Regions from separate parts of the Vibrio sp. KUL78 genome, predicted to be linked through region 1. Evidence: predicted binding sites of a transcription regulator. Region 1 holds the regulator's gene; each other region holds the start of a gene.
What was found. Region 1 encodes PurR, which represses purine synthesis genes. Its sites were predicted from a motif close to TNANGNAAACGTTTNCNTNA; they were not measured.
Positions count from the first base shown of each region.

Region 2: the regulator PurR is predicted to act here: its motif matches at 2,134-2,153, upstream of metK (methionine adenosyltransferase).
Region 3: the regulator PurR is predicted to act here: its motif matches at 2,768-2,787, upstream of glpX (class II fructose-bisphosphatase).
Region 4: the regulator PurR is predicted to act here: its motif matches at 2,771-2,790, upstream of AC6I8Y_RS15690 (NCS2 family permease).

Region 1 covers NZ_AP045837.1:1,139,886-1,148,077, forward strand. The annotation lists gene AC6I8Y_RS05575 (putative signal transducing protein) at 1-192, opposite strand, end outside; gene AC6I8Y_RS05580 (TVP38/TMEM64 family protein) at 193-876, opposite strand; gene AC6I8Y_RS05585 (TfoX/Sxy family DNA transformation protein) at 995-1,585, opposite strand; cyclic di-GMP riboswitch class I at 1,703-1,791, opposite strand; gene purR (HTH-type transcriptional repressor PurR) at 1,970-2,974, opposite strand; gene torD (molecular chaperone TorD) at 3,311-3,964, opposite strand; gene torR (two-component system response regulator TorR) at 4,246-4,956, shown strand; gene AC6I8Y_RS05605 (Ig-like domain-containing protein) at 5,231-7,801, shown strand; gene elyC (envelope biogenesis factor ElyC) at 7,875-8,192, opposite strand, start outside.
Region 2 covers NZ_AP045837.1:3,147,602-3,155,793, forward strand. The annotation lists gene tkt (transketolase) at 1-1,985, opposite strand, end outside; gene metK (methionine adenosyltransferase) at 2,296-3,447, shown strand; gene AC6I8Y_RS14620 (DUF2189 domain-containing protein) at 3,828-4,622, shown strand; gene AC6I8Y_RS14625 (SprT family zinc-dependent metalloprotease) at 4,695-5,204, shown strand; gene AC6I8Y_RS14630 (endonuclease) at 5,274-5,981, shown strand; gene rsmE (16S rRNA (uracil(1498)-N(3))-methyltransferase) at 6,061-6,792, shown strand; gene gshB (glutathione synthase) at 6,806-7,753, shown strand; gene AC6I8Y_RS14645 (YqgE/AlgH family protein) at 7,786-8,192, shown strand, end outside.
Region 3 covers NZ_AP045837.1:248,922-257,113, forward strand. The annotation lists gene AC6I8Y_RS01190 (DUF805 domain-containing protein) at 1-386, shown strand, start outside; gene AC6I8Y_RS01195 (DUF3135 domain-containing protein) at 470-799, opposite strand; gene AC6I8Y_RS01200 (helix-turn-helix transcriptional regulator) at 913-1,533, opposite strand; gene glpX (class II fructose-bisphosphatase) at 1,701-2,708, opposite strand; gene zapB (cell division protein ZapB) at 3,034-3,276, shown strand; gene AC6I8Y_RS01215 (TetR/AcrR family transcriptional regulator) at 3,473-4,117, shown strand; gene AC6I8Y_RS01220 (DHH family phosphoesterase) at 4,221-5,195, shown strand; gene AC6I8Y_RS01225 (murein hydrolase activator EnvC family protein) at 5,210-6,340, opposite strand; gene gpmM (2,3-bisphosphoglycerate-independent phosphoglycerate mutase) at 6,538-8,070, opposite strand.
Region 4 covers NZ_AP045837.1:3,378,106-3,386,297, forward strand. The annotation lists gene AC6I8Y_RS15685 (YicC/YloC family endoribonuclease) at 75-941, shown strand; gene AC6I8Y_RS15690 (NCS2 family permease) at 1,259-2,629, opposite strand; gene gmk (guanylate kinase) at 3,010-3,633, shown strand; gene rpoZ (DNA-directed RNA polymerase subunit omega) at 3,827-4,099, shown strand; gene spoT (bifunctional GTP diphosphokinase/guanosine-3',5'-bis pyrophosphate 3'-pyrophosphohydrolase) at 4,145-6,262, shown strand; gene trmH (tRNA (guanosine(18)-2'-O)-methyltransferase TrmH) at 6,326-7,012, shown strand; gene recG (ATP-dependent DNA helicase RecG) at 7,148-8,192, shown strand, end outside.

The DNA of each region.
Region 1 (8,192 bases):
GACAGCTCGTGCCATCATTTCTTGCTCTCTGTTGAAAAGCCAAACGTAGGGTAGAGAACTTTCGTCAAACGGTACTTCCCCTCGTAACCCAAAAACACCTTCGCCTCGTACTTCACACTCTATACCTTCAGCCATCAACTGCTGTTGGACAATATGTGTTTCTGGTGGGTTATTGCCTACAAATATCTTCATCTATTCCTGTACCTGTGGTGAGCGAGAGATTTTTCCCATAATCCATTTGGCAATAAGTGGGAACAAACCGAGTAGGGCAAACGATGCCAACACGGTAGGGGAAACAATGCCTGATAGACTGTCAATGTTCGCTAGCTGGGTACCTGCATTGAGGTATACTGCAGTTCCTGGCAGCATGCCCAGTTGACTCACCAAGTAATACTTAGAGATTCGAATTGGCGTGAGACCCATTAATAAGTTAATCAAGAAAAATGGGAACACAGGAATGAGTCTTAGAGAAAATAGATAGAAAGCACCGTCTTTTTCGACACCTTTATTGATCGTCTCAAGTTTCGAACCGAACTTACTTTGTACCCAATCGCGAAGTAGGAAGCGACTGCTCAAGAATGCCAATGTAGCGCCTATGGTACTCGCAAATGAAACAAGCAGTAAACTAGTCCAAAAGCCAAACAGTGCAGCGCCAAGTAAGGTAACCACGGCAGCGCCTGGAACGGAGAATGCAGTAATCGCTATGTAAGCGAAGAAATAGGTGAGGGCAGCAGCCACGAAGTTCTCATTGATGTATTCACTCAGTGCTACTTGTTGTGCTTTTGCGTTTTCTAGTGTGAGGTGTTGACCAAAGTTGATGCCTAAGTAAATGACGACAGCAACCAAAACCAATCCTAGTATCAGCTTCTTGCTCATGACGATATCCTTTTGATGACTCAGTATTAGTGTAGTAGAAAGGATGAGTATGTTTTTCCTTTCAGCTAATACAAAAAAATCAGCCATAAGGCTGATTTTTTCTCGAGATTACCGTAGCTTAATTAATTAAGCTAGCCAGTTCATCTCTTTTAGTCTGAGGAATCACAGACCAATGAGTACCATTTATCGCACCTTCAAGAGCCCATAAAAGCTCTAAACCTACGGTACTTGAATGGGTTCTCTGAATGGCCTTGAAAGCCTCAACCGAACCATGATCCTGAAGTTCAACCACTGATTCAATGCCTGCTTTTTTGAGCATACGCTCAGTGGCAAGGCGAAGATTCGGAAGGTCTTTCAGGCGATTAGGTTTCGCTTCGGATTGTTGCTCTTTCTCAGTTTTCGCGAACTCGAGTGCCTGTTTAGCGTGATCGAGAATACCTTCTTGATCTTGCCAACAGTCTTCAGGTAACGCGAAGTACTTAGTAACAACGGGAAATCCACGCTTTTTATAAACATAAGGCTTGTAACCCAGTTTTTTGAAGGTGGATACGGTCTGACGGTTAGTTCTGATATGTAATTTGTTATTCACTGCTAAGGCAAACATCGTATCATCTACGAAGATGCCAAATCCCCCAAACATGGAGCGAGACTTTACTCTTCCAAGCTGAGCGAATAATTGCATTGAATTTTTTAGTATAGGATTATCCATGCTTTATTCTTTTCTCGGTGTTATTGATTGTGTCACCAGAATCAGGTCCGAGAGTATAGCAATCAGGTGTCAGAGCTCTGTTAGGCATATGCCATAACTGAGTCTTCTCCCCTTGCCATCGGCAACCCCGCTACCTATCAATTAAAAATTGGTTTAGGCCGGAGGCTTTGCGTCCCACCCTTTCAGATGGTTTGCCCTGTGCGTGACTTCATTAGAATAAATGAAAACGACATAAGCCTATGATTACTCCGTTGCAAAAATGTGATGTTGGTTCAAATAATGGCGGGTTATTTGTGCTTGAGGGTGCGTAAAAAACTAACAATCGAGAGAAGAAAACTTGAATGGGGTTCAAAAAAAGTGCCTAGAAAGGCACTTTTGTCAGCTCTATGTAAGGCTTTTGACAGAGTCTCGTTCAACAATCTCTGGGTGCATTTCGAAAATGCGCTTTTCATGACCTTTATCTTTGATTCGTTCTAATAGAATCTCAAACGCGTTTTTACCCACACGACGTTTAGGTTGGTGAACCGTGGTTAGAGGTGGCGAGAAGTACTCAGCCAGCTCAATATTATCGTATCCAATGACAGAGATATCTTCCGGTACGCGCACACCCAGTTGCTGCAGGCGACTCATTAAGCCAAACGCCATGGTGTCGTTGAAACAGAAGATAGCGGTCGGTCGGTCTTCCATTGCAGCAATACGGTTAGCAGCGATAACCGCTGTATCGCATTCGAAGTTGCCTTCAAGAATACGATCGTCTTTCATCTCGATACCTGCTTCAGCAAGGGCACGTTTGTAACCGATGATACGCTCTTGGCACACGGCTTTTTCTAGATGGCCACTCAGGCAGGCAATATCCGTGTGACCTTTTTCGATCAGGAACTTCGTTGCCAGATAACCGCCTTCTTCAGAGTTATCGATGATCTTGTCCGCTTGTGAGCTTTCTGGGCCCCAGTCCATGATAACTTTAGGAATGTCGGCGTGACGATCAAGCATCTCTAGCAGCTCTTCGGTAAGATCAGAGCACATCACGAGGATGCCATCCACGCGCTTCTCTGCCAGCATGCGAATGTAATCGCGTTGCTTTTCATACACGCCACCAGTGTTACATAGGATCAGCGTGTAGCCTTGGCGGTAGCAGTAGCTCTCAACACCATCGATAACCTCTGAAAAGAACAGGTTAGTTGATTGAGTCACTAACATACCGATGGTTTTTGTTGAGTTGCATTTTAAGCTACGTGCAACGGCGCTTGGTGCGTAGTTGAGTTCGTCGACCGCCGCCATCACTTTTTCTTGAGTTGCTTCAGCAACAAAGCGAGTCTTATTAATAACGTGGGATACTGTGGTCGTTGAAACGCCTGCAAGGCGGGCGACATCTTTAATAGTTGCCATAGTGATATCCTATTAGTCGCGGCTTGATAATTAACGTTGGTACCGCTTCAAGTATAGTGGTCTTTGCAAACATATAACGCTATGTTGTTGTAAACATAGTATTTGGCTGCGAAAACCGAAAGTTGCATGCAAGCCACGGCGAAAAAAGCTCAGAGCGTAGATTTCAACAGGTGTTTTTGGACACAAGTCCGCGTTGAATGCCAAGGGCATTTGCATTTAAACGGCGGATTGTAGACTTAGGTTTGAGCGCTGGCAATGACTTATCCAATAAATTTATAACTAAAGCGCAAATTAATTCTCACAGATGTGATGCAAGTGATTTGCGCTTTAGGTTGGCTAGTCTTGCTCACCCTCTAGGTAGGTGTAGTCAAGTTGGCAGAATGCTTCGAGTAGTTTAGCGGCAGAGGCATAAAACCCAAACTCGTCGTTAGTTTGGCATTTCGCAACAAACTGAGGTAGCCATGTCATCAAGTAGTTCTTGATGAACTCTGCTTGCTCGTGCAGCGCATCGTTCATATGTGCCTCAGCTTCAAGCTCATTGGAGCGAATGATTAAGTTGCCTAGGAAATCTAGCTCGATCGCGAGGTGATCCGCTGGCTCATTTAAGTCCTTATTCACTGCTACATTGTGCTTAGCTAAAAGATCTGCCATATCTTGTGCAGGTTGATCATTTAAAAGACCAGACTTACCAATATACATAGAGGCATAAGGCAGTGCGCCGTGCTTGTCCGACTTTAAAAATAGATCGCAAAAATCGGCAGAAAGCTCTAATTGTGCGTCTTCTCTGACTTGAAGGCGGTTCAAGGACTCTGTAAAGACCTGAATGGGTTCTTTTAGGGAAGGGTTTTCTCCTAAGCCAGATAAGAAAGAGCGAATTTCAGGGCTGTGGTATTTGTTGAGTTCATCATCAGTGAGCTCCGCAGCGAATAGGCTTGAAAGCCACCAATAGATTTCTGCGCGTTGCTCATTAAATGCTTTGATTTCTTGCATTTGAATAATCTCCAAAAATGATAACTCTATTTTAGCCAATAAAGATGAATAGCAATAACTTGTTGTGTGAAGAATTGAGTTAACTTATGAAAAAATAAGACAAAAATTAATTGCTTTAAGGGTAAGTTGACTCGAGTATTCGTTGCATATGAGACGCAATCGTTTTGGTTGTTTTGAATCAAAAAATAGTAAGGTTTCCATGCCTATGAGGGGATGTAGACTAGAATTGTGAATGTTTATGAATAGAATGTCCCTGTCATGACAAGATTGAGAAACCACAGATGAAATATCACGTTTTGGTTGTAGAAGATGACGTAGTCACTCGCAGTAAGCTGGCTGGTTACTTCGAAAATGAAGGCTACTTGGTTAGCGAAGCTGAAGATGGTCAGACGATGCGTCAGGTGCTGGAAGAATCCAGTATCGATCTCGTTATGTTAGATATTAACCTCCCTGGTGAAGATGGTTTGATGCTGACAAGAGAGTTAAGAAGTCAGTCAGACATTGGAATCATTTTGGTGACCGGTCGCACCGATAGTATTGACCGTATTGTTGGCCTTGAGATGGGGGCAGACGACTATGTCACTAAGCCGTTTGAGCTACGCGAACTGTTAGTGCGAGTAAAAAACCTATTGTGGCGTATTTCACTAGCGCGCAAACAGCCAGTACTTGAAGAGTCAGTGCAAAACGAGCATGTGGTTCACTTTGGTGAATGGACGTTCGATAAGCAGCGTCGTTCATTGACGAATAATGGCGACCCTGTAAAACTGACCAAGGCTGAATATGAATTGTTAGTTGCACTCTCAACGTATCCAAATCAAGTTCTGAGCCGTGAGCGTATCCTCAATATGATCAGTCATCGAGTTGATGCGCCAAACGATAGAACCATTGATGTTCTTATCCGTCGCATGCGTGCCAAGATGGAATCCGATCCAAAGAATCCACAGATATTTATCACTGTCCATGGCGAGGGCTACATGTTTGCTGGTGATTAAAGTCGGCTAGCGTGTAGTGATAGAAAATGCTCCAGTTGTCTCTTTGATAGCTGGAGCTTTTTTATGGGAGCAATGTAGAGATACCTGGTCGTTGTATATGCAACTTGTAACTATTTTTGTTAACTGACTCGCGTGAGAAGTCGGTGCTTTCTGAGTCGGAAAAAGACTCTATAAACCTGAGCTAGTTTGATAGTGGCGTCGTTTCCGTTGAACTGCTTCGATTGGGCAGCATTGATTGGCAACGACATTCTTTGGTTCAACAAAAGGATTTTCCATGACCAAGCTACAATTAGGCTCTATTCCAATATTTAAACGGTCAGTGAATTTGTCGCTGATGCTCACCCCCAGTTTACTGTTTTCTGCACCAAGCTTGGCAGTACAGTGTGACAGTTTGCCCATTTGGGACGACGGCACAAGCTACAACGGTGGCGCTCAAGTCCAATGGCAATCATCGGCGTTCCAAGCGAACTGGTGGAACCTTAACGCTAACCCTGTTAACCACTCCGAACCTTATCAAGAATGGTCACTAATAGGGGCCTGTGATGCTGGTGGCATAAACGCTGCTCCCTCAGTGACGATTACTTCTCCAGCCTCCAACGCACAGTTAGCCTCAGGAAACCAAGTCACCTTCTCTGCATTGGCCGAAGACAGTGATGGGGAAGTTCGAGAGGTGATATTTGAGCTGCAAGGGGCGCAACTGGCAGTGCTGTCGAGCGCTCCCTACCAAGTAACTTGGTTCACAGAAAGTGGCAATTATGAGCTGGTAGTCACAGCCATTGATGATAAAGGTGCGTCTACACAATCGGCTCAGACATTCTCAGTCGTAGACGCATCTAATCAGCCGCCAGTCGTTACCTTGACCAGTTCGAAGACTCGAGTTTCGGTAGGAGAAAGTGTCCAGTTTGCCGCAGAGCCCTCAGACTCGGATGGTACCATTAGCAAGGTTGAATTTAGTGTCAATGGTGCACTAGAAAAGTCTGTGACCGTCGCTCCTTGGGTCATGGATTGGATATCACCTGCTGCAGGCAGCTATACGATACAAGCCGTTGCGACAGACGATAAAGGCGCGATGTCTCAGTCGCAAGTTATCACGGTTGAAGCCATAGCGTCGGCAGGAGGCAAATGCTCAGGTGCGACAACCTATATCGCTGGCAGTAGCTACGCAACCGGGCAGAATGTGGTCAACAATGGCGAGCTCTATCAATGTCTTGTTGGCGGCTGGTGTTCATCTGACTCGGCATGGGCTTATGAGCCTGGCGTTGGACAGTACTGGCAAGATGCCTGGAGTGGACAGGGTGCCTGTGCGACAGCACCAAATATTGAACTTATTTCACCGGTAGAGGGCGAAACGGTTCTGCTAGGAAGTGATATCACTATCCTTGCGAATATTGAGGATCTAGATGGAACAGTTGCCGATGCTGAGGCATTCGTGAATGGTACGTCAATAGGCTTAGTGACGGCATCACCTTATCAATGGACGTGGAATGCAGTGGGACAGGGCTCTGTAGATTTAAAGGTCATTGCTACTGACAATGAAGGTAACAGCAATCAATTAAACACAACGGTATCAGTGACTGATCAACCTATGGTCGCAGCGATTACCTCTCCTTCTTCTGGTGATGTCGTCGCGATTGGCAAAGTTGTGACTGTGAATGCGAATGTCAGCTCCTTGCAGAGTGAGGTGGCTAAGGTTGAACTCTACGCTAATGGTCTTTTGGTCAACGGTGACACCACGGCGCCGTATCAGTTCTCTTGGACGCCAACTACCATAGGGAACTATCAACTGAGTGTCATCAGCACGGATCTGCAAGGGAATACGGTGACGTCTGCTAGCGTCGGCGTGTCGGCAAAATCTGTAGTCCAACCGAAACATAAGCTCATCGGCTACTGGCACAACTTTGTCAATGGTGCGGGCTGTCCAATTCCACTTAACCAAATGTCGAAAGACTGGGACATTATCGACATTGCTTTTGCTGACAATGATCGTAACAGTAATGGTACAGTGCATTTTAATCTCTACAATGGTGACATCTACTCGAGCTGTGCGCCGATAGATCCCGTTCAGTTCAAACAAGACATCAAAGAGTTACAAGCAGAAGGTAAGATTATCGTTCTGTCGCTTGGTGGCGCTGAAGGCACCATCACACTGAACACAGACGCGGATGAAACTGCGTTTGTCTCGAGTTTGTCAGAGATCATCAATGAGTGGGGATTTGATGGATTAGATGTTGATTACGAAAGTGGCTCAAATCTCGTCCACGGCAGTCAAATCCAAGCGCGTTTGCCACGTGCACTAAAAGCAATCGAAGCGAATACGGGCGGCGACATGTACCTTACCATGGCTCCGGAACATCCTTATGTGCAAGGCGGAATGGTCGCTTACTCAGGCATTTGGGGCGCTTATATTCCCCTTATCGATCAATTAAGGGATACCTTAGATCTTTTGCATGTGCAGTTATACAACAATGGTGGGCTGGCCAATCCTTATACGACGGGCGCTGCGCCTGAGGGTTCTGTTGATATGATGGTGGCGGCATCACGTATGCTTACCGAGGGATTTGAGTTAGCTGACGGCAGTCGATTTATGCCACTGCGTGATGATCAAGTCGCCATTGGATTACCTTCAGGTCCAAGCTCAGCGAACTCAGGACAGGCACCGATTGCTAACATCGAAGACGCACTGGATTGTATGATCTCCCTAAGTCGTTGTGGCTCTATCGTACCTACTCAAGCATCACCAAAGTTTGGTGGAGTGATGACATGGTCGATCAATTGGGATCAGCATGATGGCTTTAATTTTTCTGTTCCAGTGAAAGCAAAGCTGAATCAGCTAAATGCCAAGTAGCTGTTTTCAATAGCAAAAGACCTCATCCAATGATGAGGTCTTTTTTAACCGGGTTTGGTTGTCACCTGATGGTTTAGCTGGCACCTGAGATCGTCGAATCTGCTTCAGAGACAGCGGAAGTGTCATCCTGCGTTTCCTGAGGTGCGAGCTGCTGTTCTAACTCATCTTGTTCCAGTTGTGTAGGTTCTACACTTTCAGGATCGAACTCAGATACAGAAAATGTCAAATCACGAATACTTTCGTTTGCCACCCAATCTCGTAATCTCTGCCAAACTAATCCCATGGTCTCGTGCCAGTAGCGCTCTGTTTGCTCTAAGTAGCGAGCTTGCGGTGCGTAGCGTTGCCAAGCTTGTTCAACATTTTCTTGGGCCAGGAAGTTAGTCGGTGCAGG
Region 2 (8,192 bases), 1.6 Mb from region 1:
ACAACGTTTTCAGTCGTGAAGCCAAACATCTTGAATAGCTCGCCTGCTGGTGCAGACTCACCGAATGTCGTCATACCGATGATCTTGCCACCGAAGCCAACATACTTGTACCAGTAATCCGCAATACCTGCTTCAACCGCAATACGCTTAGTCACAGCCGCTGGAAGAACTGCTTCACGGTATGCTTCATCTTGCGCGTCAAATACATCAGTAGAAGGAAGAGACACTACGCGTACTTTCTTACCTTCAGCCGTTAGCTCAGCGTAAGCATTTGTTGCTAGCTCAACTTCAGAACCTGTCGCAATAAGGATTAGCTCAGGCGTGCCTTCGCAATCTTTCAGGATGTAACCACCTTTAGCAACGTTTGCTAGCTGCTCAGCGTCACGATCTTGCTGTGTTAGGTTTTGACGAGAGAAGATAAGCGATGTAGGGCCGTCTTTACGCTCAATTGCGTATTTCCAAGCCACTGCAGACTCAACCTGGTCACATGGACGCCATGTGCTCATGTTTGGCGTCACGCGCAGTGATGCGATTTGCTCAACCGGTTGGTGCGTCGGGCCATCTTCACCCAGACCGATAGAGTCGTGAGTGTAAACCTGGATGTTTTGCACTTTCATCAGTGCTGCCATGCGCATTGCGTTACGAGCGTATTCCATGAACATTAGGAAGGTTGCACCGTATGGTACGAAACCACCGTGCAGAGCGATACCGTTGATGATCGCTGTCATACCGAATTCACGTACACCGTAGTGGATGTAGTTACCAGACGCATCGTCAGCCGTTAGCGACTGAGAACCAGACCACATGGTTAGGTTTGATGGCGCTAGGTCAGCAGAGCCGCCCATGAATTCTGGAAGCATCTTACCGAACGCTTCTAGTGCATTTTGCGACGCTTTACGTGATGCAATGTTTGCTGGGTTCGCTTGAAGGTCTGCAATGATCTTGCTTGCTTCTTGTTCCCACTGAGCTGGAAGCTCACCGTTCACACGACGCTTAAACTCAGCCGCAAGCTCTGGATAAGCCGCTTCATAAGCTGCTAGCTTCTCGTTCCAAGCTGCTTCTTTTGCGTTACCCGCTTCGTTTGCATCCCACTCTGCTTTGATGTCAGCAGGGATCTCGAATGGACCGTGTTCCCAACCTAGGAATTCACGTGCTGCTGCAATTTCGTCGTGACCTAGTGGTGCACCGTGACAGTCGTGAGAGCCCGCTTTGTTTGGTGAACCAAAACCGATGATGGTTTTAGTACAGATAAGTGTTGGACGTGGATCCGCTTTTGCCGCTTCAATCGCTGCATTGATCGCGTCAGCATCGTGACCGTCTACTGCAGGAATTACGTGCCAGCCGTAAGCTTCGAAGCGCTTAGGTGTGTCATCAGAGAACCAACCTTCCACTTCACCATCGATAGAGATGCCGTTGTCATCCCAGAACGCAATCAGCTTGCCTAGACCTAGGGTACCCGCTAGTGAACACGCTTCGTGAGAGATACCTTCCATCAGACAGCCATCACCCATGAATACATAAGTGAAGTGGTCAACGATATCGTGACCTTCTTTGTTGAATTGCGCTGCAAGAGATTTCTCAGCAATCGCCATACCAACCGCGTTAGTGATGCCTTGACCTAGAGGACCAGTCGTCGTCTCGATACCTGGTGCATAACCGTACTCTGGGTGACCTGGTGTTTTTGAGTGCAGTTGACGGAAGTTTTTAAGATCGTCAATTGATAGCTCGTAACCGCTTAGGTGAAGCAGAGAGTAAATCAGCATTGAGCCGTGGCCGTTTGACAGTACGAAACGGTCGCGGTCAGCCCACTCTGGGTTTGACGGGTTGTGATTTAGGTGAGAACGCCAAAGAACTTCAGCGATATCTGCCATACCCATTGGTGCACCTGGGTGACCTGAGTTAGCTTGTTGAACACCATCCATGCTTAGCGCGCGGATTGCATTAGCGAGTTGTTTACGAGAAGACATGTCTGCTCCTGAGTGCATTAAGCGAATTCCAAGTTTTTCATAGACTGATTGAATAATCAGCGGCGGCTATTGTCGCAAAGCCATATAGTCTCTGCAAACGATTTACCGTCATTTTTTGGCATTATCGCCGAATAATGTCGCCGGAATGTGGCGATCCACGCGCAAAATAGGCAAACGTTTGGCTATATGTTAAAAGCAAAAATCGCTTGCTAATCGAACATTGATGACTAGAATAGACGTCTAGATGTAGATACACCTACTATATATCATTGAATTTATTACAAGTGAGTGATTCGACACTCGCTTAAAAACAGTAATTGGAGCTCTCATGGCTAAGCACCTGTTTACTTCTGAGTCAGTATCAGAAGGCCATCCAGATAAAATCGCAGACCAAATCTCTGACGCGGTTCTTGATGCAATCCTAGAACAAGATCCAAAAGCACGTGTTGCTTGTGAAACTTACGTTAAGACTGGCATGGTGATGGTGGGTGGTGAGATCACCACTTCAGCATGGGTAGACATCGAAGAGCTAACTCGTGAAACTGTTCGCGAAATCGGCTACGTTCACTCTGACATGGGTTTTGACGCGGACTCTTGTGCCGTTCTAAACACCATCGGTAAGCAGTCTCCAGACATCAACCAAGGTGTTGATAAAGAAGATCCTAAAGAGCAAGGCGCGGGCGACCAAGGCATCATGTTCGGTTACGCAACCAACGAAACTGACATCCTAATGCCAGCACCTATTACTTACTCTCACCGTCTTGTTCAAAAGCAAGCGGAAGTACGTAAGAACGGCACTCTACCTTGGCTACGTCCAGACGCTAAGTCTCAGGTAACGTTCCAATACGACCAAGGTAAGATCGTTGGTATCGATGCGGTTGTTCTTTCAACTCAGCACTGTGATTCAATCTCAACACCTGACCTGCGTGAAGCAGTAATGGAAGAGATCATCAAGCCAGTACTTCCGTCTGAGTGGATCAACAAAGAAACCAACTTCTTCATCAACCCAACCGGTCGTTTCGTAATCGGCGGTCCTATGGGTGACTGTGGTCTAACGGGTCGTAAGATCATCGTTGATACCTACGGCGGCGCAGCTCGTCACGGTGGCGGTGCGTTCTCTGGTAAAGATCCATCAAAAGTTGACCGCTCTGCAGCATACGCAGCACGTTATGTAGCGAAGAACATCGTAGCGGCTGGTATGGCTGACCGTTGTGAGATCCAACTGTCTTACGCAATCGGTGTTGCTGATCCAACATCTATCATGGTTGAGACATTTGGTACTGAAAAAGTTTCTCACGACATCATCGTAGAGGCGGTTCGTCAAAACTTCGACCTACGTCCATACGGCCTGCAAGAGATGCTAAACCTACTGCAACCTATCTATAAGAAGACTGCAGCATACGGTCACTTCGGTCGCGAAGAGTTCCCTTGGGAAGCGACAGACAAAGCGGCAATCCTACGTGATTTCGCTGGTCTGTAATTACTCTTAGTCTGAGTATTTACTCCAAAAAAGCCCTCAAATTATTTTGAGGGCTTTTTTATTTTTTTAATCCTGTCTTTTCAAACACTTTGTTACAAAGTTGTTAACTTAAACTCGAATGGCTTTGATTTAATACCCTTTTGAAAATTGTGTTTTCCTGTAACACGGTCAATAGTTAATCAAAAGTGCCCTTGCGAATAGACCAATTTGCTCGGTTTGTTCGTATGCAAAATAGAGCACTTAAGAGGGGAAGACGCTAATAACGGTAAGCTGGTAAGGACACGTCAACTGCGGCGAGAGTCGCTGCTCGTGTTAACACCGCGACTATTAGCGCCATGCCCTGATAAAACGAAGGCCAGTTTGTCAATCAGGGAGGACATATGCCTCGAACTGTAAATTCTGATGACTTCCAGAAGAAACATGAAGTCAGGGATCAAGATTACGCTAAAACCATTCCGTGCAACCAACTGAGTGTATCAGCCCCATTCCACTGGCTCGCGCTCGGCTTGCATGACCTCATACGTATGCCAATCATTAGTGCTTTCTACGGACTCTGCTTTACCGCAGCGGCGGTCGCGATCGTTCTATTGGTGCAATGGCAAGGTACACACCTCGTCATTATGCCAAGCCTAGTGGTTTATATGCTTATCGGGCCTTTCTTGGCGCTGGGTCTTTATGATGCCGCTTGGGAGAGAGAAAAAGGGCACAAACCGAGCCTGTTCCATTCCATGAAAGCCATTGGTCGCAACTCAACATCACAATGGGCGTTTGCCGTGTTACTCGCGGTAGCGATGATATTTTGGATGCGTATCGCTGCGCTGTTACATGCGCTCTACCCATCAGTGCAAGGCGCTCCCCTAACTGAGTTCGCGCCGTTTTTGATTACCGGCAGTGTTGTTGGCGCGGTTATCGCAGCGGTTATCTTTAGCATTTCAGCCTTCTCGATCCCTCTTATGATGGAACGTCGAGTCGATATCATGACCGCGGTCTTCACCAGTTTTAACGCGGTGAAATCCAACATTCCGGCCATGATAGTGTGGGCTCTTATCATTTGCGGCGGTATTTTAATTGGTTTTGCCACCTACGGGATTGGAATGATTGTGACCATGCCGATCCTCGGGTACGGAACTTGGCACGCTTACCATGAGACCATCAAGAAGAAGCATCATGTCTGATGCGTTGGCATAACATCACATCCTAAGTAGAATGGCGCCCTGTTTGGGCGCTTTTTGTTTGGATTGAACTTCGTGGATGCAGAATTATCAGAGCAGCTTCACTATCTTGCTTTAAAAACACTGTCTCGTTGTATTGAGCGTGCACGTCACTACTTTGAAAGAGACTTCCCCGTCCCAGCTCTCAACTACAAGCTGCGCGGAAAAGCCGCAGGTAAAGCGTACCTACAGACCTGGGAGGTCCGTTTAAACCCAGTGCTTTTTGTCGAGAATCAACAGGCGTTTATCGACGAAGTCATTCCCCATGAAGTCGCTCATTTAATTACCTATGCGCTGTTCGGTCGCGTGCGCCCGCATGGCAAAGAGTGGCAGATGGTCATGAACCAAGTATTCCATATTGCACCAAACACCACACACTCACTCAATATCCAGTCTGTACAGGGACGCACGTTTGAGTACCGCTGCCAATGCGACACATTTGCTGTGACCATACGACGCCACAATAAGGTCCTGCGCCAGCAAGCCAACTACCGTTGTCGAAAGTGCGGCCAAACCATAGAGTACACTGGCAAACAACTGAGCTAACTATCGATAGCTAAGGTCTTTTTTGCGAGTTACACTAGGTTATCTCAACCTTTTTTAGACCTTACTATGATGCGCCGCTTTCTCACTTCTATCGCCCTAATGGCTATCACCGTTCCAATCACAGCAGTTGGTGCACCACCGAGTAGCTTTAGTAAAGCGAAGAAAGAAGCGGTAAAGATCTATGCCGACCATCCTGTGAGTTTCTATTGTGGCTGTGATATTCAATGGAACGGTAAGAAAGGCGTACCAGACCTTTCTGCGTGCGGTTACCAGGTTCGTAAACAAGAAAAGCGCGCAAGTCGTATTGAGTGGGAACACGTGGTACCAGCCTGGCAGTTTGGCCACCAGCGTCAATGTTGGCAAGATGGTGGGCGCAAGAACTGCACACGCAACGACAAACAATTCAAACTGATGGAAGCCGATCTACACAACCTCACTCCAGCCATCGGCGAGGTCAATGGTGATCGCTCCAACTACAACTTTTCACAATGGAATGGGGTCGATGGTGTCAGCTATGGCCAATGCGAAATGCAAGTAAACTTCAAGCAGCGCAAAGCGATGCCGCCTGAACGTGCGCGAGGGTCTATTGCTCGAACTTACCTTTACATGAGTCAAGAGTACGGGTTTAGGCTATCTAAGCAGCAAGCTAAGCTAATGAAAGCTTGGAACAAAAGCTACCCTGTGGATAACTGGGAGTGCACTCGAAACGAGCGTATCCGCCGCATTCAGGGCAACGATAATCCTTTTGTCTCCGAAGCGTGTAAAAATCAGGGCTAATTCCTTAGCCAAGCCCTTGTAATTTCGAGGGCTGGCATCCATCTTATACCTCAATACTGTTTGTTCTTTGGAAATTGTTATGCGTATACCTCGTATCTATCACCCTGAAACGATTCAATCTTTAGGCACTCTCGCCCTAAGCGATGATGCCGCAGGGCACATTGGCCGAGTATTGCGTATGAAAGAGGGTCAAGAGGTTCTGCTATTCGACGGTAGTGGCCATGAGTTTCCTGCGACGATTACCAGCGTCGGGAAGAAAAATGTCGACGTGGATATTCAAGAGAAGGTCGAGTCGAGCATCGAATCACCACTCGATTTGCATCTCGGACAAGTTATTTCTCGCGGCGATAAGATGGAGTTCACCATCCAAAAGTCCGTTGAGCTAGGTGTGAACACGATTACGCCTCTCATCTCAGAACGATGCGGCGTGAAACTCGATGCCAAGCGTTTTGAGAAAAAGCTGCAACAGTGGCAAAAGATAGCCATTAGCGCTTGTGAGCAGTGTGGACGTAATACCATCCCTGTGATTCGCCCAATCATGTCGCTAGAAGAATGGTGTGCAGAGCCATCTGAGGCGCTTAAACTCAACCTTCATCCAAGAGCAAAATACTCAATTAATACCTTGCCAGAGCCCGTGAATAAGGTTCGTCTTCTTATCGGTCCAGAAGGTGGTTTGTCTGCGCAAGAAATTGAAATGACAGAACAATATCAATTCGAAGAAACCCTGCTTGGTCCTCGTGTACTTAGAACTGAGACGGCGGCACTGACCGCTATTACGGCACTTCAAGTACGCTTTGGCGATTTAGGTTAACGGGAGAAAAACAATGCTCAAACTCGGTATCGTGATGGACCCTATTTCGTCCATCAACATCAAAAAAGATTCAAGCTTTGCAATGATGCTGGAAGCACAGCGTCGTGGTTATGAAATCCACTATATGGAGATGAATGACCTACACCTAGATCAAGGTACAGCGGTTGCCGATACAAAAGTCGTGACGCTTAAAGAAGATCCTAATGGCTGGTACGAATTTACTTCAGAGCAAACCATTGAGCTGTCTGAGCTAGATGCCGTATTGATGCGTAAAGACCCTCCATTCGATACAGAGTACATCTACGCGACCTACATTTTGGAGCGCGCAGAAGAGAAAGGCACGCTAATCGTTAACAAGCCGCAAAGCCTTCGTGACTGCAACGAGAAACTCTTCACAGCGTGGTTCCCTGAGCTAACGCCAACGACTATCGTAACGCGCAAAGCAGAGAAGATTAAAGAGTTCCGCGATCAGCATGGTGATGTCATCCTTAAACCACTTGATGGTATGGGCGGCGCTTCTATCTTCCGTGTTAAGCAAGACGATCCGAACGTATCGGTGATCATCGAAACTCTGACTAACCACGGTCAAAACTACGCCATGGCGCAGACGTTTGTTCCTGATATCAGCAACGGTGACAAACGTATTCTCGTGGTCGATGGTGAGCCAATGCCTTACTGCCTAGCGCGTATCCCAGCTAAAGGGGAAACTCGTGGCAACCTAGCAGCCGGTGGCCGTGGTGAAGCTCGTCCCTTAAGTGAGACAGACAAGCAAATTGCCGAGGCGGTAGCTCCCACTTTGAAAGAGAAGGGCTTAATATTTGTAGGTCTGGATGTCATCGGTGACAAACTTACTGAGATCAACGTGACCAGCCCAACGTGCATTCGTGAAATTGAAGCCGCCTTTGACATCTCTATTACTGGCAAACTAATGGACGCTATCGAGCGCCGTTTAGGCAAGTAGCCAATTGTAGAAGTCTATTGGGAGAGGCGATCATGAACTTAGCCAACCACTTTCTCGTGGCAATGCCGGGGATGAAGGATCCTTATTTCCAACGCAGCGTCATCTATGTGTGTGAGCACAATGAAGATGGCGCGATGGGGATCATGATCAGCACCCCTATCGATGTCACCGTTGCAAACATGCTCAAGCAAGTGCAAACCGAGCTTCCCATCGCCTCGCAAACGACACACAGCAAAAGCCTCGACGAGCCCGTGTTAAACGGCGGGCCCGTTTCTGAAGATCGCGGCTTTATCCTTCATAACCCTAAAGATCAGTACCAGTCCAGTATCCAGATCACCGACACGGTATCTGTGACCACGTCTAAGGATATTCTGGCCGTACTCGGCACTGACGCACAGCCGGATAACTATATCGTCGCATTAGGCTACTCTGGCTGGAG
Region 3 (8,192 bases), 890 kb from region 1:
TTGGGCGTAAGACATTCTGGATGTGGAATGTCTGTTACTACTTAGCCATTATGATTGTTGCACAGGGGCTAAATTTTCTATTCCCTAATGTGATGCAGTTTTTGTTGCCCTTGCTATTGCTGATGTTGCTTATCCCTGACCTAGCTATCACGGCGAAGCGTTGGCATGACCGCAATAAATCTAATTGGTGGCTATTGCTTAACTTGCCATTGGTGTTTGGGCGCATGAGTTTACCGACGTTAGATCCTGCGACAGCCGCTCAGCCGTCGATGGTGCAAAGTTTGTTGTCGTTTTCAGCCCTAGCGTGTGGTGCATGGATTTTAGTGGAGTGCGGTTTTCTTAAGGGCACCGAAGGTCCTAACCAATACGGTGATGAGCCCAAGTAATGTGCTTACGAATCGTGTGAGAAAAGGGAAGCATTGGCTTCCCTTTTTAGTGCGCGACTGTTTTCTATTACGTATGAGCTGGTTCAGCGCCACTCCTCATCGCGGCGAAATGGCAATACATCGGCCGTTTGTTTTGGTGATGGGAGATCACCATGCAGCGCCTCTGAAAATTTAACGATCTGCTTGTGGAGCTCTTCTCTCAACAGCACATTAGCGTGGATAGGGTTTTTGGCGCGCTGCAGCACTCGCTCAATGTGGGATTGCTGGGCATGCAATCTTGGTTGCATGTCACTCGAGCAGCTCTCGATAAATTGCTCACACAGTTGATGTCGCAGTTGGCTGAGCTTCTCTGGGTCTTCTTTTGCCATCGCTGCTAGATCCTCAAAAGAGGGAAGTGAAATCGGCTCTGCCATGTTTGCCTTCCTATGCCTAACGTTATCGAACCATATTCATAGCGTAGGACTTAATGAGAAAAGACAAACTTAAATGCATGACGTGTCTCAGAGTTGAGACACGTAGGTTGGGCTTATTGTTTTGCGTGAAACTTGTAGACGCATCGTCTGGCGCCTTTAACGATATGCTCATCGCGCTCGACGTTAACGTCGCTGCCAACCAAGGCTTGGAATACATTGAGCTCAGATTGACATAGCGCTTCGCAGCGAGAAGCCGCTTTGCAAATAGGGCAGTGATTCTCGATGAGCACAAACCCATCATCGGTTTGCTCAAGCTCTGCCATGTAGCCATCTTTCTCGCGCAATTCAGTCAATTTCTGAACCTTGCTTTGCAAGTCGGGTAGTTGATCAAAGTGTGGTTGGTAGGTTGTGAGGGTGTTGAACTCGCGTTCTTTGGAGACTTTCTCAAGCCCCTCACTGCCAAACACATTCTCAATGGCGTCAATAAACTGAATTGTGAGGTCGCTATGGCGGTCGGAAAAGCGCGCATGACCTTGAGCGGTCAAGGACCAATGTCTATTCGGGCGACCCACTTTGACTTTGACGTCCTCGAATCGCAACAATCCATCCTCTTCAAGGCTTTGGAGGTGCTGCCTTGCGCCCATGGTCGTGATGCCCAAACGCTCCGCAATACGTTTTGCGGTGACGGCTCCCTCGCGTTTTATGATGTCTATGATGTGATCAGTGGCTTTCATCAGTGCATCCGTTCTGTTTGTTCAGCCTTAAGGTAAAGATAGTCGAGGTATTATGGCGGATAAGGTTAATAAAGCAAATTATTTACAATGTTGCGTATGGATAAATGACGTATAACCAAATAAAAAAAGCGCTGATGAAGATCAGCGCTTTTCTATCGCGAACTCGCTTAAAGGATAATGTTGCGGATCTCTGGGTCTTTACGCTCTAGGTAGTGCGTAGACTTGATGCGTCGAATGGTACGACAGCGCCCACGGATCAGCAGGGTTTCTGTTGTCGCGATGTTGCCTTGGCGAGTGATGCCCTCAAGTAGGTCACCCTTAGTGATGCCCGTTGCTGAGAATACGACATTGTCGCTACGTGCCATATCTTCCATACGCAGCACGACACTCGCTTCAACGCCCATTTCCGCGCAGCGCTCAAGCTCGTCTTGTCCTGCTTTACGGTTTTCTTCGGTATCGCCTTTTACAGCGTGGCGAGGCAGCAGACGACCGTTCATGTCACCATCAAGCGCACGAATTACCGCCGCAGAAACTACACCCTCTGGCGCGCCACCGATGCAGTACATCACGTCGACTTCACTGTCTGGCATACACGTGAGAATCGATGCCGCTACATCACCATCTGGCACTGCGAACACGCGAACACCCATTGCTTGCATCTCAGCGATAACCTGATCGTGACGTGGTTTTGCTAGTGTGGTTACTACCAGAGTATCAAGGGTTTTGCCCAGCGCGGCTGCGATGTTGTTTAGGTTTTCTTTGAGTGGCTTGTTAAGGTCAATGACGCCTTTAGCGCCAGGACCCACAACCAGCTTCTCCATGTACATATCTGGAGCTTTCAAGAAGCTGCCTTTCTCGCCCGCAGCAAGAACGGCTAGCGCGTTAGACTGACCCATCGCCGTCATACGTGTGCCTTCAATTGGGTCAACAGCGATATCTACCGCATCGCCACCGATACCCACGTGCTCACCAATGTACAGCATAGGTGCATCGTCGATTTCACCCTCACCAATAACGATTTCACCTTCGATATCGGTCTTGTTCAGTAGGCTGCGCATGACCTCCACCGCTGCACCATCGGCAGCATTTTTGTCGCCTCGTCCTAGCCACTTATAACCTGCTAGTGCGGCACCTTCGGTAACTCGTGAAAAAGCCATTGCTAAATCGCGCTTCATACTGACTCCAATTTAATGAAAAATGACAAATGATTTACGGCGCGAATTCTAGCATATCAGAAGGGAAACGTTTGCCTTTTTATCTGTTTGGTGGCGATCTTGTCGTTAAAATCGCAGATGGTGGAGAGCTTGCAAAGCCGAAGCCAATATTGAATAACGTTTTTTAGTAAACGGCAGGTCAGTTTACGGCGCTTTTTTGACCGAATAGTGAAAAATCTGCAATATAGGACGTGTCTATCTTCTCTAGGCTGAGTAGAATGGGGCACTATAGGGTATATAGAATGAAGCATTTTCATTTCACAGGATTAAACAAGGGTAGGCCGAGATGTCTTTTGAAGTACTGGAACAACTAGAAGCAAAAATTCAAACTGCAGTTGACACAATCGCTCTTCTTCAAATGGAAGTAGAGGAATTGAAAGAAGAGAAAGCACAGCTAGCGAACCAAGCTGAAGAGCTACGCAGCAGCCGTGTAGAGCTAGAGCAGAAGACGGAACAGATGCAGCGCGAGCATAGCCAATGGCAAGAGCGCATTCGCAACCTACTAGGTAAAATGGACGAAGTAGAGTAATTTTTCGCTCATTCGAGAATATTGAAAGCACCCTGCATTGGGTGCTTTTTTGTTTTCTCACCATGAATGGATTACGTGGTGAATATGCGAAATACGGGTGTTGTTTGGTCTAACCAGTGTAACTCACCATCTCTTGACTTTTCGTGTACAAGTTGAGCACGTATACTAACTCTAACTAGGGAAAGGAAAAGTTAGAATGAAAACACGTGACAAAATAGTCTATGCCGCCCTCGACTTGTTCAATACTGATGGCGAGCGCAACGTGACAACCAACCATATTGCGGCGCACATTGAGATTAGCCCGGGCAATCTCTACTACCATTTCCGAAACAAACAAGAAATCGTTCGCGAGATTTTTGCGCTTTACTCGCAAGAACTCATCGAGCGTTTTACCCCAGTCCAAGGCCAGCAAGAGAGCCTAGCACTGCTGAAACATTACCTGGATTCCATCTTCACTCTGATGTGGAAATACCGCTTTTTCTATGCCAATCTGCCAGAGATTTTGCAGCGAGACCCGAAGCTGCATGAAGAGTACATCGAGGTCCAAGAGCGTTTGCAGGGCAACTTGGTTAACATTCTCAAGGCATTTGTAGAGCTTGATTTGCTCACCATCAACGATAAAGAACTCAAGTCACTGGTCACAACCCTGCACATGATGGCAGTGGGTTGGCTAAGCTATCAGTCGGCGATGTCACCACGCACTAAAATCACCGAAGAGGTGATCCAACAAGGTATGCTACAAATGATCCATGTGGTTAAGCCTCTGGCGACTGATAAAGGTAAAGAGCAACTGACGCTGCTAGAAGATGGCGTTCGCATGATGGGTAGCCCAACAAGCTAACTGTTGCTAACGGCATGATATATAGCCAATTCGTATTGTCCAAACCCTACTTAACAAGTAGGGTTTGTGGTTTCTATCCCCGCATTAAAGGAAGAGTGTGAAGGTGCATTACGATGTATTCAATGGCGATGCCGACGGCATACTTGCCTTACTGCAACTACGTTTGGCGCAGCCAAAAGAGAGTCAGCTTATCTCGGGCATTAAACGTGATATCGCTTTGTTGCAGCAGGTGCCACTCGAGCAGGCAAGCTCAGTGACGGTGCTTGATATCTCGATGGATAAAAATCAAGCCGCGCTCGAGAAGCTTTTGGATCATCATGTTCCAACTACTTATATTGACCATCACAAGGCATCTTCCATTCCAAATAGCCAATACCTTGATGCCCATATTGACCTTGATGCGAATACCTGTACGGCACTGATTGTCGACAAGTTGCTCCAAGGCCAATTTAGGTTATGGGCGGTTGCTGCTGCGTATGGCGACAACATGCTGGCAAGTGCTGAGGCATTGGCATCGACTTTAAGGTTAAGTGATGAGCAGCGCCGCTTACTTAACGAGCTGGGTACGCTGATCAATTACAACGGCTACGGTGAAAGCCTCGAAGACCTGCATTTTAATCCGGTTGATTTGTATCAGCAGCTTTTGGCCTACCATGATCCTTTTGAGTGTATTGGTGATCCTAGCTCCCCATATCATGTACTCAAAGCGGCCTTTGCACAGGACGAATCAGCGCTGAGCGCAGCGCAGACACGCCATGATTCAGCGGTGCTTAAAGTGGTCTTGCTGCCGGATAGTGCGGCAGCGAGACGAATGTCGGGTACCTGGATTAATAGACTTGCCAATCAATCCCCTAATCAAGCGCACGTCTCATTGGTGCCAAGAAGCGATGTATCGGGAGAGCCGTGCTATACCGTTTCGGTGAGAGCGCCACTTAATAATAAGCAAGGGGCAGGAGAAATTTGCAGTCAGTTTGCCACCGGTGGTGGCAGAGAGGCGGCGGGCGGCATTAACAGCATGCCAGAGAGCGAGCTAGAAAGGCTGATTGAGATTGCAACAACACGCTACTCAAAGCAATGAGTAGCGGTACTGAGCTAGCGCTTTAACCAGCTTTTCGGGTTTTGGACTTTACTATTACGGCGGATCTCAAAGTAGAGGGATGAGCTGTCTTGACCGCCTGTATCGCCGGCAAGAGCAATGGTTTCGCCAGCTGCGACCTTATCACCCTCTTTCTTTAGTAGGGTTTGGTTGTAGCCATATAACGTCATATCGCCTTTACCATGGTCGAGCAGAACTACGAGTCCATAGCCGCGCAGATAGTCGGCGAATACCACGGTACCAGAGTAAACTGACTTAACCGAGTCGCCATAGTTGGCAGCGATGACCATGCCTTTCCAGTTGACTTGTCCGGTTTGTTTGGTACCAAAGCTATGTAGCACCTTGCCTTTTACTGGCCATGGAAGACGACCTTTTTGACGAGCAAGACCATCCATCGGTACTTGGTTGCGCTTCGCCGCTTTGGCGATTTCCGCTTTTAGCCTGGTTTCATTGCGCTGCAGCTCCGCGAGGTAATTTTTATCGCTGGAGATACTGCGGCGAATTTTGCTTACCGTGCTTTGTCGGCTGCTTCGATTCTTAGCTAAGGTGTCACGCTTGGCTTTTTGCTGCTCTAGAAGCTGAGCGATCTGATTGCGCTCAAGCTCCAACGCTCGCTCACTTTCCGCTAGCTTGCGTTCGGTCTCGGCAAGTTGTTCCAGTGTTTCGGCGCGGGCCTTCGCTAGATGCTGATAGTATTGACTGATACGGTCTTGGTCAGGGTCTGTGCTAAGCACACCAGACGCGGAGTTATTTTGCTTGGTGATGTAGTAGGTTTGTACCAGTTCAGCGAGCACCTTTTGTTGCTGCTCTTTTTGCTGTGTTAGTGCCTCAACTTGGCTATGAAACCCATCTAGGTTGCGGTTGGCTTGAGCAAGCGCTGCCGTTGTTGCTTTGATTTCTTTCTCGACATTAGAAATGCCAATCTCTTGCTCACGCAGGGATTTTTGCAGTGTATCGAGCTCTTTTTGCTGTGCAGATAGGGATTTTTGCTGACGACTTATCTCACTTTTTACACCTGTGAGTTCATTTTGGTTTGCAAGGCTATGGGCGCTGGGTAAAGCGAGCCCTAAACACACGACCAGTGCAGACAAACGAGGGGTAAAAAGCCTAATTCTGTTTGGTTTCATCCTAATTCCACTACACGCAGCGACAAGAGTTTGCTCATTCAATAGTAATCATAACTGATTGATAGTTCACTATAGCTGTTCGCAATCCGCACCTCTAAAGTGATGTTGCCATTATATCCACACATGGCACCTTAGGCGCAAGCAAACAAAAACGCCGATGTAGAAACATCGGCGTTTTTCATGACTGCGAAAGGCAATTACTTAACTAGGATCTCACCAGACATCTCTGCTGGAATTTCCATGTCAGTCATCGCTAGCATTGTTGGCGCAAGGTCAGACAGTTTACCGCCTTCTTTGAACTCAACCGCTTTGTCACCTACGTAGATTAGAGGTACTGGTAGGTTAGTGTGAGCAGTGTGCGTACCGCCAGTCACTGGGTCTACCATCATCTCTGCGTTACCGTGGTCAGCTGTGATCAGCATTTGACCGCCCACCTCTTTGATCGCGTCTACTACTTGGCCAACGCTCGCATCAAGAGCTTCGATAGCTTGCTCAGCAGCTTCGTAAACACCGGTGTGACCAACCATGTCTGCGTTTGGATAGTTACAGATGATAGTGTCGTACTTACCAGACTTGATAGCCGCAACCATCTTCTCTGTTAGCTCTTCAGAGCTCATTTCTGGCTGTAGGTCGTAAGTTGCTACTTTTGGAGAAGCAACGAGCTGACGCTCTTCGCCGTCAAATTCGTTCTCAACACCACCGTTGAAGAAGAACGTCACGTGTGCGTATTTCTCTGTTTCAGAGATACGTAGCTGAGTCTTACCTGCTTTAGATAGCCACTCACCGTACGTGTTCTCAAGAGACGCTGGTGGGAAAGCGATAGATAGCGGGATGTCAGCTGCGTATTGCGTTAGCATGACGAAGTCGATCGCTGGGAATACTGCGCGCTCAAAACCATCAAACTCAGGTACGAATGTACGAGTGATTTGACGTGCACGGTCAGCACGGTAGTTCATGAAGATAACTGCGTCGCCATCTTGGATCGCTGCGTCTTCTTGACCTTCAGCTTTGATAGCCGTTGCTTTAACGAACTCATCGTTTTCTTCACGAGCGTAAGCCGCTTCAAGCCCTGCTACTGCATTGTCGTAAGTGAACTCAGCTTTGCCTTGAGTCAGTAGGTCGTAAGCAACTTGTACGCGATCCCAGTTGTTATCACGATCCATTGCGTAGTAACGACCGATTAGAGACGCTACGCGGCCTTTACCAAGCTCAGCAAATAGCTCGTCGAAACGCTTTAGTGAACCTTCAGCGCTACGAGGCGGTGTATCACGGCCGTCTAGGAAGCAGTGTAGGTAGATTTTCTCAGCGCCACGCTCTGCTGCCATTTTAACGGCTGCGTAGATGTGGTCTTCGTGAGAGTGAACACCACCTGGAGACATAAGACCCATAAGGTGTACAGCTTTACCTGCTGCTACTGCTTTGTCGATAGCGGCAACAAGCGCTTCGTTCTGAGAGAACTCACCGTCAGCGATTGATTTAGTGATGCGAGTTAGGTCTTGATAAACAACACGACCCGCGCCGATGTTAGTGTGACCTACTTCTGAGTTACCCATTTGACCGTCTGGCAGACCTACGTCCATACCAGAAGCCGAAATAAGAGTACGTGGGTTGTTTGCCCACAAGCCATCCATTACTGGAGTTTTTGCGTTGTTGATTGCGTTGCTTGCGTTGTCTTCACGGTAACCCCAACCGTCAAGAATCACTAGAGCCATTGGCTTCTTAGCTGACATAGTTATAACCTCGTCAAATCGATAGTAACTTTACAGAAAACAAATTAGCGTAATTTTACTACACTTTTTACCCATAACTGTAGTGGCAGATCAAATAATGTTTGTGATTACCGTTGCTGGGT
Region 4 (8,192 bases), 1.3 Mb from region 1:
GTGACTTCGATTCGAGCTCTGTGCTACCATGAAGACAGTTTGAACACATTTATTGAATCCAAGGGAATCATTTCATGATCTACAGCATGACCGCGTACGCGCGCAAAGAGGTCAAAGGTGACTGGGGTAGCGCAGTATGGGAAATCCGCTCTGTAAACCAACGTTATCTCGAAACATACTTCCGTCTTCCTGAGCAGTTCCGTGGTCTTGAACCTGTACTTCGTGAGCGCTTCCGTAAGCGTTTGGCGCGCGGTAAGGTCGAATGTCACCTTCGCTTTGAAGCAAACCCTGCAGCTAAAGGCGAGCTGAACATCAATGAAACACTCGCTAAGCAAGTGATTGGTGCAGCGAACCAAATCATGGGACTGACTGGTGAGCAAAACCGCATTAACCCATTCCAAGTCATGCAGTGGCCAGGTGTGATGGAAACGCCAGAGCAAGATATGGACACCATCAACAAAGCACTACTAGACGGCTTTGAGGGTGCACTGAGTGACTTCATCGAAGCGCGTGGTCGTGAAGGTGAAAACATGAAGGCGTTGATCGTTCAGCGTTTAGATGCCATCACAGAAGAAGTGGTGAAGGTTCGCGCTCGCATGCCAGAAATCATCGAATGGCAACGTGAACGTCTACTTGGCAAGTTTGAAGAAGCTAAGATCGAGCTTGATGCTTCTCGCGTTGAGCAAGAGTTGATTCTTCTGGCGCAAAAGTCTGACGTAGCCGAAGAGCTAGATCGCCTCGATTCTCACGTTAAAGAAACCAACAGCATCATGAAGAAAGGTGGTGCAGTCGGTCGTCGTCTCGACTTTATGATGCAAGAGTTTAACCGCGAGTCGAACACGCTAGCGTCTAAGTCCATCAGCACGGATATCACCGCATCAGGTGTTGAGCTTAAGGTGTTGATTGAGCAGATGCGTGAGCAGATTCAGAATATTGAGTAATTCTGTTGAATGACAAAAAAGCAGGCTGATGCCTGCTTTTTTATTGCTTGTGTACCGCGCTCAAAGTAACCGCCCACACATGAGTCGTGCTACTGCGTTAGCGGAGGGATACTCAACTTTCGCACCAAGCCTCAAGAAGATTCCTGTCTGCACAGGAATGACGGCGTTTTAGGGTTCATCGCAATTCAAAATGATCGTCACCCCACTAGCCGTGCGCCTGCTCAGGCAGGGGTCTTCTCAACGCTCGCGCCAAGCCTCAAATAGATTCCTGTCTGCACAGGAATGACAGCGCTGTAGGGTTATCCGATTATTAGTGACTACAACAACACCAAGTAAGTCATAAACAGCGCCGACAACACATAGATCACTGGGTGAACCTCTTTGCCCTTGCCTGCCACAACCATACTAAACGCATAACTGATAAAGCCCATCGCCATACCGTTTGCTGGTGAGAAGCTCAGCACAGTAAACATAATGGTAAAGAAGGCAGCGATGCGCGACTCTTTTTTATCCCACTTAATATCGCCCAGGCGACCAATCATATAGATACCAACGACGACCATCGCTGGTGCCACCATGGCTGCAGAGAACAATGAGAATAGCGGGTATAAGAATAGAGAGACAAAGAACAAACCGGCTACTACAACTGCCGCTAGACCCGTTTTCGCACCTTGAGAAGACGCGATACCCGACTCAGAGAATGCTGTAACCGACGTTGTGCCAAGCAGCGAACCCATTACAGTACCACCCGCATCTGCAACGAGCGCTGAACGAGCATTTGGCACCTTCCCGTCTTTGTCGATGATGCCAGCGTCGCGGCCCACACCAACAATCGTGCTCAAGCCATCGAAGAAATCGACAATCAAAAAGATAATCACGATGAACAGCAGATCAAACATCTTCTCTGCCGTTAAGCCAGAGAAATCGAAGATAGCACCAAAGCTACCTGCCATGCTTGGCGGCATCGCGACGAGCTGGTCTGGAATTGGCGCGTTGCTTGTGCCCATAAAGGTGTCAGCAAGGATGGTTAGAACGATGGCCGACATGAACGAGATAAACGTCGCTAGCTTGATATCGCGAACCATACAACCCAGAGCAATGAAGATACTGATGTAAGCGATCATAACCTGAGGGTTCAGGATATCGCCCATGCTCACCAAGATGATTGGGTTTGAAACGATGATACCGGCGTTCTTAAGTCCCAAGAACGCGATAAACAAGCCGAGCGATACGGTAATCGCCAGCTTAAGGTCTTCTGGAATCGATTCAATCATCGCCTTACGGATCTTAGTCATCGATAAGATCAAGTAGATGATGCCCGAGAAGAAGATACCCAGTAGCGCTTCATGCCAAACCAGAGCCACAGATCCGCTAAGAAGCATGCCTTTAAAGAAGCCATTCATGCTCATACCTGGTGCCAACATCACTGGGTAGTTACCAAAGAAACCCATAATCAGAGTCGCAAATGCCGCAGCTAGCGCCGTTGCAGTGAATACCGCGCCACGGTCCATGCCGGGAATGTCACCCAAGATGGCTGGGTTCACCGCTAGGATGTAGCTCATCGCTAGAAACGTAATAAAACCTGCGTATACCTCGGTGCCGATCGTAGATTTACGCTCGCTCACCTTGAAGGTAGCTTCGATAAAAGAGGGGTTGGCTTGCCTTTGGCCAGCTAATTCTGCACTCACAGTGGAACCTTTAAAGATAGAAATGACGGAGACGCAAACGTATGCGCGACAAAAATAATGGCGCGAATTCTAATCAGCCAGAGAAATAAATCAATGTTTTTCTTGTTGGTTTTTATCGCTTAAAAAACAAAACCTTGATAAATAAGCAAACGTTTGCCTTCAATGTTATCTCTCGACTATCGGCACCTACCCTACGCGCCTTATGCAAGTCCTCACATCAAAGAGAAGACAGCTTGTCGTGCTGCCCTCAATCATGATACTCTTCGCCTCCATTTTTCTGGCCGAAATTTCAGCACTTGGGCCAGTGTTTTATCTAAAATAGAAGAGTGCATCGCGCAGCTTCTATTCCTTCAACCCAAGAATGCGGACACTGACAAATGATTGGTAAAGGCACCCTGTATATCGTATCGGCACCAAGCGGCGCTGGTAAATCGAGCTTAATTGCAGCTATGTTGGAAAAAAACCCAACCTACGCAATGAAGGTTTCTGTTTCTCACACCACTCGCGGCATGCGCCCTGGTGAAGAAGACGGCGTGCACTACCACTTTGTTGAAAAATCAGAGTTTGAATCACTGATTGAGCAAGGCGCGTTTCTTGAGTATGCCGAAGTGTTTGGTAACTACTACGGTACGTCTCGCTTGTGGATTGAAGAAACGCTAAATAAAGGCATCGATGTCTTCCTAGATATCGACTGGCAAGGCGCGCGCCAAATCCGCGAGCAGATGCCAGAAGCGAAAAGCGTCTTTATTCTGCCGCCGTCAAACAGTGAGCTTGAGCGTCGCCTAAACGTGCGCGGTCAAGACAGCGATGAAGTGATCGCAAAACGCATGAGCGAAGCAAAATCAGAAATGTCACATTACAACGAGTACGACTATGTTATCGTCAACGATGACTTTGATGGCGCACTTGTTGATTTTAAAGCAATTTTACGCGCTGAGCGTTTGAAGCAAGACAAGCAAGCTGTGAAATATAAAGGCATGCTGGATGCGCTACTAGCGGAGTAATTCGCTCGTATTTCATACCTATTCTGTTTTTCGCCTAGCGCGATGAAATGAAATAACAGGCGATCTCATTAGTGATATCGCCGATAAACCCTAAGTAACAGTAGCTAAACGGATCATTTGTGATCTAGAATCTAAATGTAATAGCCTGTATACTTTCTCGTCATCAAAAATTTAGTTAACTATTGGAGTTCTTATGGCACGCGTAACTGTTCAAGACGCTGTTGAAAAAGTTGGCAACCGCTTCGACCTAGTTCTTATTTCGGCTCGCCGCGCACGTCAGATGCAAATCGGTGGTAAAGATGCACTAGTGCCAGAAGAAAATGATAAGCCAACGGTTATCGCTCTACGCGAAATCGAAGAAGGCTTGATCACGAAAGAAGTACTAGACGCACGCGAGCGTCAAGAGCAGCAAGAGCAAGAAGCTGCAGAACTAGCGGCAGTAAGCAGCATCGCTCACAACCGTTAATTCGACCTATCCAATCAGAGTTCCATCGACTTTCGGGCCTATAATTTGTACCTATTCGATAGCCTTAAAGACGTTGCCCAAGAATACCTAACAGAGCCTCAAATTGAGGCTCTGCGTCAATCTTATGTGGTAGCAAGAGATGCCCATGAAGGGCAGACCCGCTCTAGCGGTGAACCTTACATCATCCACCCTGTTGCGGTAGCTCGTATCCTCGCAGAAATGCGTCTGGATATTGAAACACTGCAAGCAGCACTGTTGCATGATGTTATTGAAGATACGGAAGTCACCAAAGAAGAGCTAGAAGAACAGTTTGGCAACACCGTCGCGGAACTCGTGGACGGCGTCTCTAAGCTCGACAAGCTAAAATTCCGAGATCGCAAAGAAGCTCAAGCGGAAAACTTCCGCAAGATGGTGCTTGCCATGGTGCAAGACATCCGCGTGATCTTGATTAAGCTCAGTGACCGTACTCATAACATGCGTACATTGGGCGCGCTTCGTCCGGACAAGAAACGCCGTATTGCTCGTGAAACCCTAGAGATCTATGCGCCGCTTGCGCATCGTCTCGGTATTCACAACATCAAGACCGAGCTTGAAGAGTTAGGTTTTGAAGCGCTTTATCCAAACCGTTATCGCGTTCTAAAAGAAGTAGTGAAAGCTGCTCGCGGTAACCGTAAGGAAATGATCCAACGTATCCATAGCGAGATCGAAGGCCGCCTCGGTGAGGTTGGCTTGAACTGTCGCGTACTAGGTCGTGAGAAGAATCTGTTCTCCATCTATAACAAGATGAAAACCAAAGAGCAGCGCTTCCACACCATCATGGATATCTACGCCTTCCGCGTTATCGTGGACACGGCGGACACCTGCTATCGCGTACTTGGTCAAGTACACAGCCTGTATAAGCCCCGTCCAGGTCGCATGAAAGATTACATTGCGGTACCAAAGGCGAACGGCTATCAATCTCTTCACACCTCGATGGTTGGTCCTCACGGTGTTCCTGTTGAAGTACAAATTCGTACTGAAGACATGGACCAGATGGCAGACAAGGGTGTGGCAGCGCATTGGGCATACAAAGGCAATGGCGATCGCACTGGCACTACTGCGCAGATTAAGGCACAGCGTTGGATGCAAAGCCTGCTTGAGCTACAGCAAAGCGCAGGTAACTCATTTGAATTTATTGAAAACGTAAAATCCGATCTGTTCCCAGATGAGATTTACGTGTTCACACCAAAAGGTCGTATCGTCGAGCTACCGCTTGGCGCGACTGCGGTCGACTTCGCTTATGCGGTGCATACCGATGTCGGTAACACCTGTGTGGGAGCTCGCGTTGATCGTAACCCGTACCCACTAAGCAAGGCTCTAAAGAACGGTCAAACCGTTGAGATCATCAGTGCACCAGGTGCTCGTCCAAATGCGGCATGGCTAAACTATGTCGTGACGTCACGTGCTCGCACTAAGATCCGTCAGGTGCTGAAGACCATGCGTCGTGAAGAGTCTGTGGTTCTGGGTCGCCGCCTGCTTAACCATGCATTAGGTCGCCACTCTGTTGATACCATCTACCCAGAGAACATCAACGAAGTGCTCACCGACCTTAAGCTTGAGTCGCTCGACGACTTGCTTGCTGCGATTGGTCTTGGCGAACTCATGAGCATCGTGATTGCGAGACGCTTACTGGGTGATACGGACGAGCTAACACAAACAAGCTCTATTCCATCATCAGGTAAGAAGCTGCCAATCCGCGGCGCGGAAGGTATTCTTCTGACGTTCGCGAACTGCTGTCACCCAATCCCTGATGATCACATCATTGCCCATGTGTCGCCAGGTCGTGGTCTTGTGGTTCACCGTGAAACGTGTCCAAACGTTCGTGGTCACCAGAAAGAGCCAGATAAGTACATGGCGGTAGAGTGGAGTGACGACTACGAGCAAGAGTTCACTGCAGAACTTCAAGTCGATCTGCAAAACCACCAAGGTGCGCTTGCCGAGCTCACCAATGTGATTGCGAAGACTGGCTCAAACATTCACGGCATTTCGACGGAAGAGCGTGATGGTCGTTTGTATACTGTGACGGTATTGCTGACAACCAAAGACCGTGTGCACCTTGCCGGCATCATGAAGCGCATTCGCGTTATGCCACACGCACTGCGAGTCAGACGTCGTAAGAACTAAAGCTAATGCTTGATCTAACACGGGTTCGATGAATATCGAGCCCGTTTTATTTGGAACATCCTAATGAATTTAGAACGCTACAATCGTATTCAGGAAGTGCTCAAAGCACGCCAACCCGATCTGACTTTACTGCTAGAACAAGTTCACAAGCCGAACAATGTCTCTGCCGTTATTCGCACCGCCGATGCCGCGGGTGTGCACAAGGTCCATGCAGTTTGGCCTGATGAGAAGATGCGTACCCTAAGCCACACCTCAGCAGGCGCGCGTAACTGGGTGGAAGTTGAAACTCACGATACGGTCGCAGATGCTGTGCGCGAGCTAAAGAGACAAGGCATGCAAGTACTAGCCACCAACCTATCAGATAACGCCGTCGACTTTCGCGAGATCGACTACACCAAGCCAACGGCCATCATCCTCGGCGGTGAAAAAAACGGTATTACCCAAGACGCCTTAGGTGAAGCAGACCAGGACATCATTATTCCGATGGTAGGCATGGTGCAATCACTTAATGTCTCGGTTGCCAGCGCGCTTATTTTATTCGAAGCGCAACGTCAGCGTCAGCTGGCGGGTATGTACGATCGCGATACGAGTGTACTTCCAAAAGAAACCATTCACCGCATCCTCTTTGAGCGTGGTCATCCTGTTCTCGCCAAGGTCGCAAAGAAGAAAAATATGCCCTATCCACCACTCGATGACGAAGGGCAGATTGTTGCTGATGAGTCGTGGTGGAAGGAGATGCAGAAGAAGTAGCCTTATCGGCTTCATACCATATAGAAAGCGCCGTGAGGGCAGAGCTCGATAATATAGGTTGAAGCCATTAAAACTGTACAAAAAGACAGTAAAATGCTTGAATATTCTCATCTAACACTCTGATGGATGGTGAATATGGCTCAGTTACTGTCGGCAATTCCTTTAACTTCGCTTTCTGGCGTTGGGGCAAAAGTCGCAGAGAAACTTGAAAAGGTAGGATTGCACACGGTGCAAGACCTGCTGTTTCACCTACCTCATCGCTATGAAGACCGCACGCGTATTTACCCTATCGTCAAACTACACCCCGGTCTTTGGGGGTCAGTGCAAGGTAAGGTGATGAGCAGCGATGTCGCCTTTGGTCGTCGCAAGATGCTGACGGTGAAGGTTAGTGATGGCAATGGCACCATTACCTTACGCTTTTTCAACTTCACCGCGGCTATGAAGAACAACTTCTCCGAAGGGCGCATCATCGTCGCTTATGGTGAGGTAAAGCGCGGTAATCATGGTCTTGAAATCATCCATCCTGAATACAAATTTCATGCTGAAGGGAAAACGCCAAAGCTAGAGCAAACACTGACGCCCATCTACCCGACGACAGAAGGTTTAAGGCAGCTCACTCTAAAGAGCTTAACCGACCAAGCCCTTGAGCTAATGGACGGTGCAGCAGTAGATGAACTCCTCCCAAGCGGCTTGTACAACCAACAGATGACGCTTGCTGAGGCGCTGCACGTAATTCACCGCCCGCCACCGAATATTAACCTCGACGATTTTGATGAAGGCAAACACCCTGCGCAGCAGCGTCTTATCATTGAAGAGTTGATGGCACAGAACCTGTCGATGTTGGCCGTGCGAAGCAAAGGTCAGCAGGACGCGGCTATCGCGCTGCAGCCTGTCGAGACGCTTAAACAAAAGCTACTCGGACAACTGCCCTTCTCACCAACAGGCGCTCAGGCTCGCGTCGTTCAAGAGATAGAAACCGACCTACAAAAGCCAATCCCTATGATGCGGTTAGTCCAGGGCGATGTGGGATCGGGTAAAACGCTGGTTGCCGCTTTGGCTGCTGTGCGCGCCATTGAACACGGCTATCAAGTCGCTATGATGGCGCCTACTGAACTGCTTGCTGAGCAGCATGCTATTAACTTTGCCGGCTGGTTTGAGTCGATGGGCATCCAAGTCGGTT